2 regions of the Fictibacillus sp. b24 genome follow, and region 2 is predicted to be linked to the other one. Evidence: predicted binding sites of a transcription regulator. Region 2 holds the regulator's gene; the other holds the start of a gene.
What was found. The regulator Rex, encoded in region 2, represses fermentation and respiration genes when NADH is low (regulators of the CRP and FNR family bind a similar motif). The targets are predictions, from matches to a motif close to TTGTGAAATATTTCACAA.
Positions count from the first base shown of each region.

Region 1: the regulator Rex is predicted to act here: its motif matches at 1,797-1,814, upstream of qoxA (cytochrome aa3 quinol oxidase subunit II).

Region 1 is NZ_JAUCES010000005.1:3,543,817-3,550,842, forward strand. It holds gene qoxB (cytochrome aa3 quinol oxidase subunit I) at 1-727, opposite strand, end outside; gene qoxA (cytochrome aa3 quinol oxidase subunit II) at 746-1,720, opposite strand; gene QUF49_RS18690 (L-cystine transporter) at 2,124-3,476, opposite strand; gene QUF49_RS18695 (DJ-1/PfpI family protein) at 3,808-4,377, shown strand; gene QUF49_RS18700 (5-formyltetrahydrofolate cyclo-ligase) at 4,374-5,093, opposite strand; gene QUF49_RS18705 (DUF2269 family protein) at 5,215-5,667, shown strand; gene QUF49_RS18710 (hypothetical protein) at 5,729-5,890, shown strand; gene QUF49_RS18715 (ABC-F family ATP-binding cassette domain-containing protein) at 6,031-7,026, shown strand, end outside.
Region 2 is NZ_JAUCES010000005.1:3,784,044-3,791,069, forward strand. It holds gene groL (chaperonin GroEL) at 1-17, opposite strand, end outside; gene groES (co-chaperone GroES) at 112-396, opposite strand; gene QUF49_RS19820 (CPBP family intramembrane glutamic endopeptidase) at 643-1,356, shown strand; gene QUF49_RS19825 (YdiK family protein) at 1,353-1,559, shown strand; gene tatC (twin-arginine translocase subunit TatC) at 1,847-2,629, opposite strand; gene QUF49_RS19835 (twin-arginine translocase TatA/TatE family subunit) at 2,642-2,824, opposite strand; gene QUF49_RS19840 (redox-sensing transcriptional repressor Rex) at 2,843-3,478, opposite strand; gene moaC (cyclic pyranopterin monophosphate synthase MoaC) at 3,524-4,027, opposite strand; gene QUF49_RS19850 (ABC-F family ATP-binding cassette domain-containing protein) at 4,430-6,370, shown strand; gene tsaD (tRNA (adenosine(37)-N6)-threonylcarbamoyltransferase complex transferase subunit TsaD) at 6,677-7,026, opposite strand, start outside.

The DNA.
Region 1 (7,026 bases), 240 kb from region 2:
CAACAGTAAGAATCGGGAAAGCGAAGATAATGATAACCATTGTTACAAGTGATGACCAAGTAAACATTGGCATACGGAACAATGTCATTCCCGGTGCACGCATCTTAAGGATCGTAACTAAGAAGTTAATACCCGTTAAGAGTGTACCGATACCTGCAATCTGCAGACCGAGCAGATAGTAGTTCTGTCCTGGCCCTGGGCTCAACTCGTTACTCGCAAGCGGCATGTAACTCGTCCAGCCTGCTGATGGAGAACCACCGATAACGAATGAGATGTTAAATAACATCGCACCGATAAAGAACGTCCAGAAACTAACTGCGTTTAAATAAGGATAAGCTACGTCACGTGCCCCGATCTGTAATGGAACAACGACGTTAATCAAACCAATCAAGAACGGCATCGCCATGAAGATAATCATGATCGTACCGTGTGTTGTAAAGATTTCGTTATAGTGCTGTGAATCGAGGAACTTCGCCTCTGGAACCGCGAGCTGCGTACGCATTAATAGTGCATCGACACCACCACGGAACAACATAAGCACAGCGGAAACGATATACATAATACCGAGTTTTTTGTGGTCAACCGTTGTTAGCCATTCGTCCCACAACCATTTCCACTTTTTATATTTAGTAAGATAGAACAGGATACCCACCATCGTTAGTACGATGGATACGTCAGCACCATAAATCATCGGGTCGCCTGTTACGAAAAATTCATCCCATTTCATATTGAAATGCCTCCTCTGTTAATGGGCATGAGAATCCCCATGAGACTCTGATTCTTCTTGCTTCTTCATCTCTTCTTCACGCTTTTTCTTTTCTTCCTTCGCTGCTCTTGAGTGAGGAATCTTCTCTTCATAACCTAAACGTTCGCGAGCATCTAACGCGTATTCTGCATTTTTAGAGTGGTCTACCCAATCTAGATGAGTTGAAGAGAAAGTCATTTCTTTCACGTGACCAGGAAGCATCAGCTTGTCGTACTGGCCCTTTGTAAGTTCTGGAGCTTCAGCTTTTGTTTCACTCGCCCATTTTTCAAACTCTGCATCAGACATAGCCATAACATCAAACGTATGATCAGTGAACCCTTCTCCTGTAAAGTTGGAGTTACGTCCTTCATACGTGCCTTGCTCGTCAGCTTGCAGATAAAGCTCTGTCTCCATGCCAGCCATCGCATACTTTTGGCCACCTAATTGAGGAACCCAAAAAGATGCCATAGAATCTGCAGAAGTCAGTTTGAACAAAACAGGCCGATCTTCAGGAATATGAAGATAGTTAACTGTTTCAATATCTTGCTCTGGATATGTGAATACCCATTTCCAGTTTACAGATGTTGCATGAATCACCAATGGCTTTTGATCTTTCGACTCCTCAGGAGGTCCTTCTAGAGAGTAGATACTCTTAACCGTCGGAATCGATAATGCAATAACGATAATAATCGGAATGATCCACCAAATCGTTTCAAGAAGATGACTTCCTTCGTTATCAGGATCATAGCCTTTATGATTTTTACGATCACGATATTTATAAACAATAAAAGCAGTAAGTGCGTAAACAACTAGCAGGATAAATAACATAAACCAGATAGAATACATGATGAGATCCTTCTGTTCTTCTCCTACAGGTCCTTTTGGATCTAAAACAATCATATCGCTGCAGCCGCTTAGCATAAACACGGCCATCATTAACCCGAATGGTAAAAACGGCTTCAACCGTCGCATCACCAGGTCCACCTTCCTTTCTCTATTTACAAGCATTTAATTTGCCTAATAAAAACGAACCAAAAGTGATTATAATGGATTGTGAATTAAATCACAATGGATATCATAGGCAAAATCAAAATGACAGAAAACCTTTGCCCTCATAGTACCAGAAACCTAGTAAATGTGACCGGCTCCCTAACAAATGTCACGATTACTTCAAATAAAGCTCACAACTTTATCACAGTTTTGCCATAGAATGTTCACTAATATGGAAGAGCCTTCATGAGCTGGAAAAGAATCTTGTGCTATTTGAAAGTTCAGTTTTTAATTTTTACCCTTAAAACCTCCAATTCACACCTTCATATGAAAAATTTACAAATAAAAAACGACCCTGCCAGAGAGGCAAGATCGTTTCATTTACTGGCTAAGCACTTACTTCGACTTGGTTTTCGCTGTCGTTGTAAACGTCTGTGTCTAATTGCTTCTGAACTTTACTTGTTAAAAGACCTGACGTCATCGCACCACTTACGTTAACTGCAGTACGGCCCATATCGATAAGCGGTTCAACAGAGATCAAAAGACCTGCTAAGGCAATTGGAAGATCCATCGCAGACAACACGAGGATTGCTGCAAACGTAGCTCCGCCCCCAACACCAGCAACACCAAATGAACTAAGCGCCACAACTACAACGAGCGTCAATAAGAATGATGGTGACAATGGATCGATTCCAACAGTCGGTGCAATCATAACCGCAAGCATCGCAGGATAGATTCCAGCACACCCGTTTTGACCGATTGAAAGGCCGAACGAACCTGAGAAGTTTGCGATTCCATCAGGTACACCCATGCTCTTTTGTGTACGGATGTTTAATGGAAGTGCCCCGGCACTAGTACGAGAAGTAAAGGCAAACGATAGAACTGGGAATGCCTTTTTCATATACGTTACTGGACTTAAACCAGCGAACGTTATTAATAATAAGTGAATTCCGAACATGATCAATAGCGCGACATATGAGGCGATAACGAATTTACCAAGCTTGGCGATCGCACCCATATCACTAAGTGCTACCGTTTTCGTCATTAATGCAAGTACTCCGTATGGTGTTAAACGAAGAATCAATGTTACAACACGCATAATTACAGAATAGAAGGCATCAACAATCTTAGCAAACAATTCTGCATGTTCTTCTTGTTTACGCTTTACCCCTAAATATGCAACTCCAAGGAATGCTGCAAAGATTACGACTGCAATCGTTGATGTCGGACGAGCTCCTGTAAAATCTAAAAACGGATTCGCTGGTAATAATGAAAGAATCTGCTGCGGAAGCGTTAAGTCTTTTACTTCTGCAAAAGTACCTTCCATTTGTTCACCACGTGCTGTTTCCGCATCACCTTGTTCAATCTGAACAGCTTCCAGATCAAAAGCAACGGATGTAGCAATACCGACAACTGCCGCAATAGCTGTTGTTCCGATTAAGATTGCGATAATCAATCCGCTAAGTTTTCCGATGTTCCCTTTTAAGTTCAATCGTGTGAACGCTGAAAGGATCGAGATAAACACAAGCGGCATTACGATCATTTTTAAGAACGTTACATACCCTCCACCAACTAAGTTGAACCAGTCAGTAGATTTAGCAGCTACCTCTGAATCAGCTCCATAACCGTACTGAAGTCCAAGGCCAAAAAGTATCCCTAATCCAAGACCCGTAAACACACGTTTTGAGAAAGAAACGTGCTTTTTTTGCATGTAATACAAAACACCTAAAAGAATAAGCATAATAGCAATGTTCGATAAAACTAAGTAAGTAGTCACCTACAAGTCCCCCCTTTAGTTAACTAAAATAAATTAATACAATAAAACCTATATGTCAAGTAGGAATTACTGCGGGATTACTTTTAGCCTCCACCTCCTCACACAAAAAAAAGACAAGCTTTCAAATAAAATAAGCAAGTCATTAGTGTGTTTATGCTCGGTTCACAAGAAGAAATATTTAGTTGTGATTAGATATATTCACCTTCAAATCAATTTATGCTTGTTTTTGTAGCAAATTCCTATGAGCAGGTGCTAAAATTTGGATATAGGTTATTTAAAACTGGAGGTAACTCATATGAAAAAGGTTCTATTGTTTGTCTATGATTCTTTTGCAGAATTTGAAGTAGCTATTTTAAATACGTGCTTGAGCGGATCAGAATATGAACTTGTTACATGCTCTCCTAACTCTTCCATCCATACAGTCACATCAGCAGGAAAGCTTAAAATCAAACCTGATCTAACGGTAAACGAAGTCAAAACAGATGATTATTCCGCTCTGATTATCCCTGGAGGTACACCATTTCCTTTTCTCGAAAATTCGATGGTTACAGAAATGATCCGTGCTTTTTTTGATAAAGGCAAGCTGATTGGCGCAATCTGTGGAGGACCTGCCCTGCTAGGTGCAGCTGGTATTCTAAATCATATCCAATATACAGCTTCTCTTACTGAAGATGACTCACGCTATACATCTGTTATGAACTGGAGCAATAAATGTGAAGAACATCTCGTGCTTGACCAAAATGTAATCACAGCAACAGGTTCAAACTATATCCAATTCGCTGAAGAAGTTTTACGCCAGCTTAACGTTTTTCCTGCCGGCACAGAGAATCCGCTTGAATATTTTAAAGTGCCAACAATGTTCTAACGCTTATTTGCTGTCAGATCCTTAATTTCTTTTAAAACAGGCATGATGTTCATGTCTTCCTCACTCACTTCATCCCAAACGATCCCTGTTGGCTTAGGATAAGGAGAACACGTTTCGATCAACCCTTTTTCCGTAGCAATCCAGTCGACTGTTAAATCAAAAACATCAACAGGGATTTCATCTTCCACGAGCTGTGCACTTTGAATCGAAGTGATCACTGGCACTTCTTTATTGCCGAGCTCCCGAATGATTGCATACTCCCTGTCAGCGTATCCTTCTCCCTTTCCAAGCCGTCTGCCATCACGATGAATCACCACCGAACCGACAACAATCAAATCAATTTCTGGCATTTGCGATAGAGGCAAAACTCTTCCATAATTCAAAATGCTCGAAAGACTCGCTGCTTTTCTTTCCTCCCCTTTCGGAACCCACTCTGGTTTTACTTGAATGAAGCCGTCTTTTAAACGAGGGGTTGGAACGAGAAGCATTTTTCCGTCTTTTAAAATTTGCGCTCGAAGTGGCAGCTGCGGCGAATCTGGATTCACCTTGATCACATTTGCTTCTTTATACAGTTTCATTTCTGTTATATACCTCGCAGCCGCCTCTGCCCCTTTAAAATTAGGTATACGATTCGTTAAGGGAAACGGAAATCTTCCTAATTTTTCTTCAGTCAGCTTATTCCACACTTTTTGCCTGATTTCATGTTTTGTTTCCATTTAATGAACTCCTTTTATAATCAGGATAAAAGTCACTACTTAAAAGAAGGACTATTTTCCTGTATAGCGTAATAAATTGAAGGTAGGTATTTATTCATACATATTAAAAGGGGGAAAATGGATGACTCTTTATGGCGCACTCGTATTGCTGCATGTCTTGGCCGCCATTGTCGGCTTAGGTGCAAGCTTTGCCATGCCAGTCGTTACAAAATTTGCTAAAACGGCCAGTCAGGCACGCTATGCACTCGAGGTAAACACTAAGATTGAAACATTGCCGAAGATTGGCAGCTTAACACTTCTTGCGACTGGACTTTTATTAGGTTATTTAAATACTTCATTATTTAGCGAAGTATGGTACATCGCTTCATTGGTTATTTATGTATTAGCACAAGTTCTTGTTATTGGTATTATTCCTAAGAAACAAAAGCAGATGAGTGAAATTCTTGGTTCTCATGAAGGTGATGATCTTCCAGATTCATATCGTTCGGTCGATAAGCAACTCGATCCTTACGTATATTCTTTGCACGGTTTAGCTGTCTTACTTATTATTTTAATGGTGGTAAAACCTTTTTAATCTTCATAATCAGCTCTTCTCTTGGACACAATATGGTGTAAAGAGATGAGGAGTGAAAAACATGGCACGCGGAAAATCCTTTGAACACAAAAAACAAGGACATCCAGGAAGATTTCCTGATAATACACTGCAAAACAGACTCGTTGCGAAAAGCGACGAAACAGATTCAGTAAATCTTGCTACAAAAGAAGCATTTAAAAACCGAACTGGTGAGCAGGAATAAATAATTTGCACAGCACTCTTGGAAAATCTTCCATGGGTGCTTTTTCTTTTTCCGATTCGGCACGCACCTATTGAGTTCCTTCCCCATTCAATACTATAATCAAGAGGGTACAAATTACTGACAGAAAAGGTGTTATATAGATGAGTATTCTAACGGTACAAGGCTTGAGCCATGGTTTTGGCGACAGAGCGATCTTTAATGATGTGTCTTTCCGTCTTTTAAAAGGAGAACACATCGGTTTAATCGGTGCGAATGGTGAAGGTAAATCAACCTTTATGAATATAATTACAGGAAAATTAAAGCCTGATGAGGGTAAAGTTGAGTGGGCTAAAAAAGTGCGTGTAGGATACTTGGATCAGCACACGGTCCTCCAAAAAGGAATGTCTATTCGTGACGTGTTAAAGAGCGCGTTTCAATACTTGCTCGACATGGAAACTGAGATGAACAGCATGTACGAAAAAATGGGTGAAGTAACACCTGAAGAGCTTGAAAAGCTGCTTGAAGACGTTGGTGTAATTCAAGATACACTAACAAACAATGACTTTTACGTAATTGATGCGAAAGTTGAAGAAATTGCACGCGGACTAGGTCTTGATGATATCGGTTTAGACCGTGACGTTCACGACCTGAGCGGTGGACAGCGAACAAAGGTCTTGCTCGCTAAGCTTTTATTAGAAAAGCCAGAAATTCTATTGCTGGATGAGCCAACAAACTATTTGGATGAACAGCATATCGAGTGGCTGAAACGCTATCTCCAAGAATACGAAAATGCGTTTATTTTGATCTCGCATGATATTCCATTCTTAAACAGCGTTATTAACTTGATCTACCACATGGAAAATCAAGAGCTGAACCGCTATGTCGGTGACTATGATCACTTCAAATCCGTACATGAGATGAAAAAGTCTCAACTGGAAGCAGCGTTTAAACGCCAGCAGCAAGAAATTGCTGGGTTGAAGGATTTCGTTGCACGTAATAAAGCACGTGTTTCCACTCGAAACATGGCGATGTCTCGACAAAAGAAACTTGATAAAATGGATGTTATTGAACTTGCTAAAGAAAAACCAAAGCCAGAGTTCAACTTCAAAGAAGCGCGTACTCCAAGCAAGCTGATCTTTGAAACAAAAGATCTCATT
Region 2 (7,026 bases):
TTAATATCTTTAGCCATGTAAAAACCCTCCCATTAATTTTATAAGTTAGTGACTTACATATGCTTTATTTATGTAGCTTCAAAATATTGAAGCTTCCAAGTTACCTAACGATTAGCCTACGATCGCTAATACGTCAGACTCACGAAGAATCAAGTATTCTTTACCTTGGTACTTTACTTCTGTACCAGCGTATTTTGAGAAAATAATCGTGTTTCCTTCAGAAACTTCTAAAGAGATACGCTCGCCGTTATCCGTCACACGGCCCGTACCTACAGCAACAACTTTTCCTTCTTGAGGCTTTTCTTTTGCTGAATCTGGCAATACAATGCCGCTTGCAGTTTTTTCTTCACCTTCTACAAGCTCAATAATAATACGGTCACCTAATGGCTTTAACAAGTGAAACACCCTCCTTAAATAGTTAAAAGAATTTCTTATTAGCACTCTTAGTTAGTGAGTGCTAACTCCATTTCTAATAATAAATAAAACTAAAAAATTTTGCAAGCGGGAAATTTAAAATTTAATCTGAATTCTTCTTAAATTCGATATCCTCGCGAGCCCTGCCTATTCTATGTTAAAATGGGTAAGCATATAAAGAGGTATCAGACTTAAATTCTTGGGTGCGGAAGTAAAGGAGAAGGTAATTTGAAGAAAAAATATTGGTGGATCATCTTCATATATATCGCTATGCAATTCTCAGGCTACATCGGAGTTCCTCTTCTAAACGAACTTGGTGTTCCTAGAAAACAACTATTTGGAATGTGGGGAACGATCAGTTTCATTGCCGCTCTTATTATCATCCTTTACATGCTGATTCCTGAAATGAAAAGCAGGCACAGAGACTCTGAGCGCGTATCAAGAGGTTCTGCTGTCCTATGGTCGATCATCGGAATTTTTATGGCTTATGCCGCACAGATTATCGCTAGCATGATCGAAATGAATCTGTTTGGCATTCAGCCAGGATCTGAAAATACGAAAAACCTTGTTGAAATCGTGAAAAACGTTAAATATTTTATGATTGTAACGGCCATCGTTGGGCCAATACTAGAAGAGATTATCTTCCGAAAGATTATTTTCGGCTCTCTTCATAAACGCTTTAATTTCTTTATTTCTGCTTTGATCAGTTCTCTAATCTTTGCTGCTGTTCATGCGGACTTTACACACTTGTTAATCTATACGGCAATGGGCTTCACGTTCGCATACCTGTATGTTCGCACAAAACGCCTCATTGTTCCAATCGCGGCACACGTTGCCATGAATACGCTCGTTTTGATCGTTCAAGTATTCTTTGCTGACGAGATTCAGAAGATGGAAAAGCAGCTAGAAACAGCGCAATTGATTATTGGAGGACTATTATGAAGACATCACCACTGTTTATGGCATTTTTATATTTAGGGATCGGACTTGTCTTTACATACTTGGCGGTCCACTACTCTAACGAGTACGGCATGACGAGCTTCTGGACGATCATTACGATGGTCGTAGCAACCTTTGATTTTGCCAATGCCATCCGCTATTTCGCGTTAAACAACCACTTAAAAAGAAAACGGAAGAAGAAATAATAGCAAAAACTGCCCCTTGATGGAGGCAGTTTTTTTGTGTGATGGTGGTGAATTTTGAATTGGACAGATTATTGGCTGAATTGGACAGCTTCTCTCTTCAATTGGACAGATTACCGTCATCAACAGAAAATGGCTCCCATGCACAGCCTCCTCTACAGAGCTTACTGTCGACTTTCGCTGATTTACTGTCCACTTTTGTAAATTTACTGTCCACTCTGCTCGTTTTACTGTCCACTTTAATTTTTCACAAAAAAAGAGGATCCTCCACGTTGGAGCAATCCTCTTTTTTAATCATGAAAAGCGGATTCCGCCTCAGCTTCTCGTTCCTTCACGAGGGCTTCGACTTCTGCTTTCATTCTTTTTTTGTACGCTGTTCTCGATATGATAATGCTAATCTCATATAAAAGTATAAGCGGAAATGTGACCATCAAGTGTGACAACAGTTCTGGCGGTGTGATGAGACCGGCTACTACTAAGATACCAAAGTAGGCTACCTTCCGGATGCTCTTTAACAAATCAGGTGTTACGATACCGAGCCTTGTTAAAAACATGATCAATACCGGAAATTGAAACAACAGTCCGAACGGCAGTGTGATGTTGAATAGGAATGAGAAGTATTCCTGAATTCCGTATTCTCCTTCAACACTTAAGGCCTCAGCGACATTTCCCATAAAGCTTACGACGAACGGAAAGAGAATAAAGTAAGAAAAGGCAAGTCCTGTTAAGAAGAGTACAAACGCGATCGGGATGTACATCAACGTTACTTTTCTTTCGTTCTCGTAAAGCCCAGGGCTGATGAATGCCCAAAGCTGATATAAGACCACTGGTGCTGATAAGACGAGCCCGATAAAGAAGGCGAACGTCATGTAGACATTCAGTGGATCAGTTAGATGAAAAGCGTTCATCTGAATGTTCTTTGCAATTGGATCACTTTGCAGATATACGATTACGGGCTTTGCTAAGAAAAATCCTGCGATCAAGAACAAAAAGAAGGCTAGAATTGCCCACATGATACGCTTTCTTAATTCGCCAATGTGACCGTATAGCGACATATTTTTTTCAGAGGTCATAGAAAAACATCCTTACTTCTTCAGTTGTTCGCTTTCCTTTTTGTTGTCATCTTCTTCGTCCATCATGCCTTTTGTAGCATTCTTGAACTCGCGAAGCGTTTTCCCTGCAGCTTTCCCTAGCTCAGGCAGCTTCTTTGGCCCAAACATAACAAGCGCTGCAAGTCCGATTACTGCGATACTTCCTGGTCCTAACATAACGATTACCTCCTTGGTTTAAGAGTAATTTTTCATAAAATAAACTAGCGATTGTAATTCAACGGCTAAATCAATATGATGCACACGAATTTTTGGCGAGACCGTTAACCGGGCTGGTGTAAAGTTCAATATCCCCGTTACACCTGCGCGCTCGAGCTGATCCGCGATCGGCTGAGCCGCTCCTACTGGTACTGTGAGAATGGCAACATCGATGTTCCGCTTCTGCAGTTCTTGCTCGATGTCTTCCGTGTGGTAGATGGGTACTCCCGCTATCTCTGTACCGATTTTTGCTGTATCTACATCAAATGCGATTTCTATCTTTGTATTATTATTTTTGGTGAAATTGTAGTGCAAAAAGGCAGTGCCTAAGTTACCTACTCCAATTAACGCCACTGTTGTTGTTTCGTCTTGGTTCAATGTTTTCGCGAAAAACGACAGCAGATAATTTACATTGTAGCCATAACCCTTTTTACCTAATGCGCCAAAGTAGGAAAAATCTCTGCGAATCGTTGCAGAATCTACTTTAACCGCTTCACTTAATTCAGCTGAAGATACCCTTTGTTTACCGGAAGATGATAAGTTTTTCAAAAAACGATAATACAAGGGCAGCCTTTTTGCTGTTGCATGTGGTATTTTTAACTGTTCTTGGTTCATATATGGAGCCCTCCATGTGTAGAAAGCTTATCTATTCCTATTGTATCATACTTTGTCAGGGCTTGAAGAACGTAGAAAGTCACCATTCTTTCCTCCTGTTTTGGACACAAGGTATGTAGGCCCGATCACCATTCCTTTATCTGCCGCTTTACACATGTCATAGACGGTAAGAGCTCCAGCAGAAGCCGCAGTTAATGCTTCCATCTCAACGCCGGTGCTTCCTTTTGTTTTAACTTCAGCTTGTATATTTAATTTATAGTTGCGGTTCTCCAATTCATCCCAGTGAAAGGATAGATCAACACCTGTAAGTGATAGTGGGTGGCACATCGGAATCCAGTCAGAGGTCTTTTTGGCAGCCATGATTCCAGCGACCTGCGCTACGGCTAGAACGTCCCCTTTTTTAAATCCATTATCTTTAATTTTAAGGAAGACTTCTTCTGAAACGGTTACCCCGCTTACCGCTATCGCTGTTCGGTGAGATGTTTCTTTTTCCGAAATATCGACCATTCGAGCACGGCCTTCTTCGTTAAAATGGGTAAACTCTGTCATAAAACCCCTCCTCATGATGAATATACACGAAACCGCTTTTATTGTCGTTATGATTTTACTTGTAATTATTGCAAAATGTTGAACATTCCCTTTGTTGGCGCGAATCTCCAAACTACGCTAAACTACTAAGTAGACAGGGTTTGATTGTTATTTAAAGACTGATTGCATGTTGAAAGTAGTTGATTTCCGCTTCAGGCGCTTCGCTTTCCGCGGGGCAGGCGGTGAGCCCCTTGCCGCTTTGCGCCATTAAGGGTCTCACCTGACCGCTTGTCCCGCAGGAGTCTCGCACCTTGCGCTACAACCAACTTTTCAAAGAAGTATTTTTACTGCATTTTTAAGTAAAACAATCTTTTGAAACAGAGTCTTTAAGTAAAACCACCCGTTTTTACAGAGGTGAATGAAATGATTATTTTACAAGTTCAGGACGTTACGAAGTCTTTTGGTGCGGACGTCATTTTATCGAATATAAAATTAGAGGTTCAAAAAGGTGAGCGCATTGCTTTAGTTGGAAGAAACGGTGCTGGCAAGTCTACGCTTCTTCGTGTAATAACTGGTGAGTATTCCTATGATTCTGGTCATATCATGATTCCTAAAGACGTTAAGACAGGGTACCTTGCGCAAGACGCCGGGCTGGACTCTGATGAAACAATCTGGAACGAGATGCTTTCTGTTTTTGAAGATCTTCGTAAAAAAGAGAAAAAGCTGCGTGAGATGGAAGCGCGTATGGGCGATCCGGAAGTCATCGAAAATGAAGTTGAATACGAACGCCTCCTTAAAGACTACGACGCACTGCAAGTCACGTTTAAAGATGAAGGCGGCTATCAGTACGAAGCTGAGATCCGCACGGTGCTGCACGGCTTTCAATTTGCCGATTTTGATCGCGATACGAAGATCAATACGCTGAGCGGAGGCCAAAAAACACGCCTTGCGCTGGCAAAGCTCCTTTTAACGAAGCCGGATCTTCTTATTCTTGATGAGCCGACCAACCACTTAGACATCAAAACACTAACGTGGCTTGAGCAGTATTTGCAGAGTTATCCAGGCGGTATATTGATCGTTTCCCATGACCGTTATTTCCTTGATAAGATTGTAACGACTGTTTATGAAGTATCGAGAAAGCGATCATTCCGATTCGTAGGAAATTATTCTAGCTATCTCGAGCAAAAAGCAGAGCGATTTGCTCAAGAGATGAAAGAGTTTGAGAAGCAGCAAGATCAAGTGGCGAAGTTAGAAGATTTTATTCAGCGTAACATTGTGCGTGCTTCTACAACGAAACGAGCTCAAAGCCGTCGTAAGCAGCTTGAGAAGATGGAGCTGAAAGAGCGTCCCGCTGGTGCTGAAAAGTCTGCTTCGTTCTCGTTTGATATTGAAAAACAAAGCGGCAATGACGTGCTGAAACTGGAGAATGTGAGCACGGGTTATGAAGACGATGAACCGTTATTTAAAAACGTTCAATTAGCAGTTAACCGCCAGGATAGCGTCGCGATTGTCGGACCGAACGGAATCGGCAAATCGACTCTGCTAAAAGTCATTCGAAAAAAATTGCCGCTCATATCGGGCGATATACGCTATGGCAGCGGGCTGAAGATCTCTCACTATGACCAAGAACAGGCGGACCTCCATTCACGCAAAACACTTTTAAACGAACTGTGGGATGACTATCCGGAAAAAACGGAAAAAGAGATTCGTTCCATACTCGGACAGTTCCTGTTTAGCGGTGACGATGTGCTGAAGCTTGTTACGGAGTTAAGCGGTGGTCAGAAAGCACGGCTTGCACTTGCAAAGCTTATGATGGAAAAAGGGAACCTCCTTCTTCTGGACGAGCCGACGAACCATTTGGATTTGGATAGCAAAGAAATTCTAGAACAAGCACTAATTTCTTATCCAGGTACGATCCTATTCGTGTCGCATGACCGTTATTTTATAAACCGCATCGCAACGAAGGTCGTTGAACTCGCACCAACCGGTATGACCGAATATTTGGGTGACTACGACTATTACACAGAGAAAAAGAACGAGATGAAAGCCCGGGAAGAAATTGCTGAGCGTCAGAAAGCAGAAAACGCAGTAAACACACCTTCCTCAAACCAGGTGAACGGTGCAAAAAACTCGATCGATAAAGAAGCGAAAAAACAAGATCGAAAACGCCAGCGCCGCATTGAGGAAATCGAAGGTCTTTTAGAAGGGCTCGAAAGCAAGATAACTTACGCAGAGGGCGAGCTTTGTAAACCAGAAGTATTCCAAGACTACGAAAAAACACAAGAGTTCCAATCACAGCTAGATAAGTTGAACGAAGAAATGGAATCCTTAATGGAAGAATGGGAAGAACTGCAGAACGCATAAACTAAAGGCTGGCATCCTCACAAAGTTGTGAGGCATGTCAGCTTTTTCATTTATCCACAGTTCGACTTGTGGATTTCATTGTTAAATTAAAGTTATCCACTTTATCCACACGAACATGTGTATACTTTATGTGAATTGTGTATAACATAAACCCTTTATTTCAAATGTTTCAAAAGCGCTGTCCACATTATCCACAATCCTGTGTATAACTTTTCCACAAAAAATAAGGGGTATTGTGTCGAATGGGGTCTACTTCGGTCGATAAATAAAAAAGCTCTTTCCCCATTAGGAAAAGAGCTTACCTTTTTATTGTGCTTCTAAATCAAGTCCTGGTACACCGTTTAATGACATGTCTCCTCGCGTATCCTTTTGATACGCAACACTGCCCGCTGCTGCAATCATAGCCGCATTATCTGTGCATAAGTGCAGCGGTGGAATCACTAGGTCATACTGTGTTCCTGCAAACCGCTTCTCTAACGTTTGGCGAAGACCTTTGTTTGCTGCTACTCCACCAGCTAGCAATACTTGCTTCACGTTATATTGCTCTGCAGCACGGTACGTTTTTTCCACAAGCACTTCCACAACGCTCGCTTGAAAGCTTGCTGCTAAGTCTTCTGGTTTAATCACTTCACCGCGCTGCGCTGCATTGTGAACCG